2 regions of the Mesorhizobium sp. B2-7-3 genome follow, and region 1 is predicted to be linked to the other one. Evidence: predicted binding sites of a transcription regulator. Region 1 holds the regulator's gene; the other holds the start of a gene.
The links. Region 1 encodes PhoB, which activates phosphate uptake and scavenging genes when phosphate is short. Its sites were predicted from a motif close to TGTCATNNANCTGTCAT; they were not measured.
Positions count from the first base shown of each region.

Region 2: the regulator PhoB is predicted to act here: its motif matches at 768-784, upstream of FJW04_RS01005 (DUF1045 domain-containing protein).

Region 1 is NZ_VFTY01000002.1:199,020-202,058, reverse strand. Features, by position in the region: gene FJW04_RS05015 (ROK family protein) at 1-908, shown strand, start outside; gene phoB (phosphate regulon transcriptional regulator PhoB) at 911-1,600, opposite strand; gene phoU (phosphate signaling complex protein PhoU) at 1,620-2,327, opposite strand; gene pstB (phosphate ABC transporter ATP-binding protein PstB) at 2,353-3,039, opposite strand, start outside.
Region 2 is NZ_VFTY01000001.1:190,600-193,638, reverse strand. Features, by position in the region: gene iolB (5-deoxy-glucuronate isomerase) at 1-671, shown strand, start outside; gene FJW04_RS01005 (DUF1045 domain-containing protein) at 824-1,531, shown strand; gene FJW04_RS01000 (alpha-D-ribose 1-methylphosphonate 5-triphosphate diphosphatase) at 1,568-2,707, shown strand; gene phnN (phosphonate metabolism protein/1,5-bisphosphokinase (PRPP-forming) PhnN) at 2,704-3,039, shown strand, end outside.

The sequences.
Region 1 (3,039 bases):
AGGAGCAGCGCCGGCTGGACACGCTGACCATGTCGCGCGAGGCGCTGATCGGCGAATGCGTGGCCATCGTCCGGCGCCGCCTCGAGGATCCCGACCTCGATGTCGCCAGCATTGCCCGCATCGCGCTGGCGATCCAGGGCATCACCGACACCGAGGCGCGCGCCATGCTGTGGTCGCCGATCACGCCGCAGACGGACATTGCCTTCGCCGATATACTCGAAGCCGAATTCGGCATCCCCGCCACCATGGAGAACGACTGCAACATGATGGCTGTGGCGCTGCGCTGGCGCGACCCCGAGCGCTACCGCGACGACTTCATCGCCATCCTGCTCTCGCACGGCATCGGCATGGGCCTGGTGCTGAAGGGCGAGCTGTTCACCGGCACCCATTCCTCGGGCGGCGAGTTCGGCCACATGATCCATCGCCCCGGCGGCGCGCTCTGCCGCTGCGGGCGGCGCGGCTGCGTCGAGGCCTATGCCGGCAACTATGCCATCTGGCGTAATGCAGGACAGATGGGTGAGGACGCCAAACCGGTCGACGTCAGCGACGCCGACATGCGCGCATTGGCGGCCACGGCGCGCGAAAGAGACGGACCGGAGCGCGAGGCCTATCGCAAGGCCGGCGAGGCGCTGGGCTATGGCCTTGGCAGCTTGTTCGCGCTGATCGATCCGGCGCCGGTTGCGATGGTCGGCGTCAGCGCCGCCGCCTTCGATCTGATCGAGCCGGCCTTGCGTGAGGCCATCGCCCAGACCGCCGGCGGCCAGCATTCGACGTCGATTTCCTTCGATACAGAGCCGAACGAATTGCCGCTGATCCGCGAGGGCTGCGCCATGCGCGCGCTCACCTTCGTCGACCAGGAGATCTTCGCGCCGGGCGTGCAGGTGAGATCCGGCAAGAACGTGGCCTGATCTCAATCCTCGCGGATTGCGTAGCCCGCGCCACGGATGGTGCGTATCACATCGGGCATGCGGCCATTGTTGACCGCCTTGCGCAGGCGGCCGACATGCACATCCACGGTGCGCTCGTCGATGTAGATCGTCTCGCCCCAGACATTGTCGAGCAACTGGCTGCGCGAGAACACGCGGCCGGGATGGCGCATCATGAATTCGAGCAGCCTGAACTCGGTCGGTCCGAGCCGGATCTCGCTCTTCTTGCGATAGACCCGGTGCGATTCGCGGTCGAGCACGATGTCGCCGACCTTGAGCACGCTGGACAGCACTTCCGGTTTGGCGCGGCGCAGCAGCGCCTTGACCCGGGCCATGAATTCCGGCGTCGAGAACGGCTTGACCAGATAGTCGTCGGCGCCGGTCGAGAGGCCGCGCACGCGATCGCTCTCCTCGCCGCGCGCCGTCAGCATGATGATCGGCAATCGCTCCGTCTCGGGCCGCATGCGCAGGCGCCGACAGAGTTCGATGCCGGAAACCGCCGGCACCATCCAGTCGAGCACCAGCAGGTCGGGCACGTTTTCCTGGAGGCGTATCTCGGCTTCGTCGCCGCGTGTCACCACCTCGACCTGGTAACCCTCGGACTCCAGGTTGTAGCGGAGGAGCACGCCCAGCGGCTCCTCGTCCTCCACCACCATGATGCGTGGCGCGATCATCGATCGATCATCCCTGCCGTCAAGCCGCCGGCACCGACATCGCCGTCTCGTCCTGCTTCGGACGGTTGGCGGGCAGTTGCGTGCCGGTCAGCACATAATACGCATTCTCGGCGATGTTGGTCACATGGTCGCCGATGCGTTCGAGATTCTTGGCGCAGAACAAAAGATGCGTGCAAGCCGTGATGTTGCGGGGATCCTCCATCATGTAAGTCAGGAGTTCGCGGAAGACCGAAGTGTATTTGACGTCGATGCGTTCGTCGTCATTCCTGAGCTTGGCGAGGGCGGCGGCATCGCCGGCCGCATATTCCTCGACGACGCCCTGCACCTGGATCAGCACCAGCTGCGCCATGGAGTCGATGGAATGCGACAAGTCGCGCGGCGTGGCGGTGAGGCCGACCGAGCCGACGCGCTTGGCGATGTTCTTGGCAAGGTCGCCGATGCGTTCGAGATCGCCCGCCATGCGGATCGAGCCGACGACATGACGCAGATCGTCGGCCATCGGCTGGCGCTTGGCGATTAGGGTGATGGCGCGATCATCGAGTTCGCGCTGGCGCGCGTCCATGATGGCGTCGTCGGAGACGACGCGCTGTGCCAGCGCATTGTCGGAATTCAGCAGCGCCTTGGTGGCGCCGCCGACCATCGTGCCGGCGAGATCGCCCATGTCGCTGATCAGCCTGCTGATCTGCCCGAGATCCTCGTCGAAGGCTGCGACTGTGTGTTCGGCCATGATCCTGGTCCTCGTATGCGTGAGATCAGCCGAAGCGGCCGGTGATATAGTCCTGCGTGCGCTTCTCGCGAGGCGACGTGAAGATCTTCTCGGTCTTGTCGAATTCGACCAGCTCGCCCAGATACATGAAAGCCGTCTGCTTCGAGACGCGCGCGGCCTGCTGCATGTTGTGGGTGACGATGACGATCGTGTAGTCGGCCTGCAACTCGTCGATCAATTCCTCGATCTTGGCGGTCGACAATGGGTCGAGCGCCGAGGCCGGCTCGTCGAGCAGGATGACCTCCGGCTTGACCGCCACGGTGCGGGCGATGCAAAGCCGCTGCTGCTGGCCGCCCGACAGGCTGAGGCCGCTGGCGTTGAGCTTGTCCTTGACCTCGTTCCACAGCGCGGCGCGTTTCAACGCCTGCTCGACACGGCCGTCCATCTCGGCCTTGCCGATCTTCTCATAGAGCCTGACGCCGAAGGCGATATTCTCATAGATCGACATCGGGAACGGCGTCGGCTTCTGGAACACCATGCCGATCTTGGTGCGCAACAGGTTGAGGTCCTGCGAGCGGTCGAGAACGTTCTGGCCGTCGAGCAGCACCTGACCCTCGGCGGTCTGCTTGGGGTAGAGCTCGTAGATGCGGTTGAAGACGCGCAGCAGCGTCGACTTTCCGCAACCCGACGGTCCGATGAAGGCCGTCACGCTGCGCTCGGGCAGCGACAAGGT
Region 2 (3,039 bases), on a different contig from region 1:
GCGAAGTCTGCCTGGTGTTCGTGACCGGCAAGGGTACCGCGAAAGCCGGCGGCAAGGATCTCGGCCTGCTCGGCGAGCGCATGTCGCCCTTCGATGGCAAGCCGTGGTCGGTCTACGTGCCGCAGGGATCGGACTGGTCGGTAACGGCCGATACCGAGCTGGAACTTGGCGTCTGCTCGGCGCCTGGTCTTGGCGGTGGCCTGCCGGTCCGGGTGATCGGACCGGACGATCTCGGCCAGGAGGTGCGCGGCAAGGGCACCAATACGCGCTACGTCACCAACATCCTGCCGGAAGGCCAGCCGGCCGACTCGTTGCTGGTCGTCGAGGTCATCACGCCCGGCGGTCACACGTCGAGCTACCCGCCGCACAAGCATGACCAGGACAATCTGCCTGCCGAATCCTATCTGGAGGAAACCTACTACCATCGCCTCAACCCGCCGCAGGGCTTTGCCTTCCAGCGCGTCTACACCGATGCCGACAAAAGCGGACATCGTGCGCTGGACGAAGCCATGGCGATCGAGGACGGCGATGTGGTGCTGGTGCCCAAGGGCTATCACCCCTGTGCCGCCTGCCACGGCTATGACCTCTATTATCTCAATGTGATGGCCGGACCGAAGCGGACCTGGAAATTCCACAATGCGCCCGAGCACGAATGGTTGATGAAGGCCTGACCGTCTCGCGTTTCCGGCCGAACTTATTGGTCCAGCTGGGAAAAATCGTCGGCTAAGGACCTTAGGGGTCGATTTGCCTTCTAAAACCCGTCAAAGCTTCGTCAATCCGTCATGGAAATCACCTATGGCAGCAGTTCTGACGAGGACTTCCCATGCGTTATGCCATTTATTTCACCCCCCGGCAGGACGAGCCGCTGGCGCGCATCGCCGCCGACTGGCTGGGCCGCGATCCGTTCGGTGCCGCGACCAGGCCGGTTGAGGCCGTTGCCGATCTGTCGGCGGCGGAAGTGGCCTTCCACACCGCCTCGGCACGCCGCTACGGCTTTCACGCGACGCTGAAGGCGCCCTTCCACCTGGCTGCCACGGAGACCGAGACCTCGCTGCGCGCGGCGCTGGATCATTTTGCCGAGGTTACGCCTGTCGTCACGATCCCGCGCCTGGTCGTCAGCCAGATCGACAGCTTCTTCGCGCTGGTGCCGGAAGGGCCGCTGCCGCCGCTCAACCGCTTCGCCGACAATGTGGTACGCGATTTCGACCGGTTTCGCGCGCCGCTGTCCGAGGCCGAGATCGAGCGGCGCAGCCCGGATTCGCTGAAGCCGGCCGAGTTTCGCAATCTCTGCCAATGGGGCTATCCCTATGTCTTCGAGACCTTCCGCTTCCACATGACCCTGTCCGGCCGGGCCGGCCCACAGGAAAGCCCTCGCCTGCGCGCGGCGATCGACAGCCTGTTCGCCGATGTGTTGCGCCAGCCCGTGCTGGTGGACGCGCTGACATTGTTCGTCGAACCCGAACCCGGCGCGCCATTCATGGTGCTTTCCCAGCACGCGCTCGGACGCCGCCCGGCCCGGAAAACCGCCTGAACGAAACCCGACTGCAAGAACCAAGGACTACCCGCAATGACCGCCGAAACTGTTCTTTCCAACGCCCGCATCGTTCTTGCCGACGAGATCGTCGAAGGGTCACTGGTGCTGCGCGATGGCTTGATCGCCGGCATCGATGGCGATGCTGCCCGGACCGGCGAGGACATGGGCGGCGACTTTATCATTCCAGGGCTGGTCGAACTCCACACCGACCATCTCGAGGGCCATTATGCGCCGCGGCCGAAAGTGCGCTGGAACCCGATCGCCGCGGTGCTCGCCCATGACGCGCAGGTGGCGACCGCCGGCATCACGACCGTGCTCGATGCCTTGCGCGTCGGCATGGACGAGGACGCCGACCTGACATTGGACGACATTCGCAAGCTGGCCGATGCGATCGAGGACAGCGTCGCGCGGGATCGTCTGCGGGCCGATCACTTCCTGCATCTTCGCTGCGAGGTTTCAGCACCGGATTGCCTCGACGCATTCGCCAATTTCGACGGTGACGAACGGGTCAAGCTGGCGTCGCTGATGGACCATGCGCCAGGCCAGCGCCAGTTCGTCAACCTTGAAACCTATGCCTACTACTACCAGCGCAAGCTGAAACTCTCGGATCGCGATTTCCAGAAATTCTGCGAGAAGCGGATGGCCGAATCGGCACGCAACTCTGGGCCGAACCGCGTCTTCATCGCCGCCGCCTGCCAGGAGCGCGGCATCGTGCTCGCCAGCCACGACGATGCGACGTCGGCTCATGTCGACGAGGCCATCGAGCAGGGCGTGCGGGTCGCCGAGTTCCCGACCACCGAGGAAGCGGCGCGGGCCTCTAAGACCGCCGGGCTCGGCGTGCTGATGGGCGCGCCCAATGTCATGCGCGGCGCCTCGCATTCGGGCAATGTCTCGGCTCGCACCTTGGCCAGCGATGGCCTGCTCGACATCCTTTCGTCCGACTACATTCCCTTCAGCCTGATCCAGTCGGCCTTCTTCCTCGGCGACATGGTGGAAGGCATTTCGCTGCCGCAGGCCGTCGCCATGGTTTCGAAGAACCCGGCGCAGGCCGTCGGCCTCGACGACCGCGGCGTCATCGAGCAGGGCCGTCGCGCCGATCTGGTGCGCGTGCGCGTCGACGATCATGTTCCGGTCGTACGCACCGTCTGGCGGCAGGGGCGCCGGGTGGCATGATGGTGTCGGCCTCGATCGAGCGCGAACTGTCCGCCGAAACCTTTCCGATCCGTCACGGCGTCTTTGTCGCTGTCGTGGGCCCCAGCGGTGCCGGCAAGGACACGGTGATCGGCTACGCCAAGGCGCTGTTTGCCGACGAGACGCAGCTGGAGTTCGTGCGCCGTGTCATCACCAGGCCGAGCGATGCGGCGAGCGAGGACCACGATACGCTGGCCGACGCCGCCTTCGCCGAGGCCGATGCCGACGGCGCTTTCGCCGTCTCCTGGGAAGCGCATGGCCTGCGCTATGGCCTGCCTGCCGATGTCGACTGGTCTGTTTCCAATGGACATGTC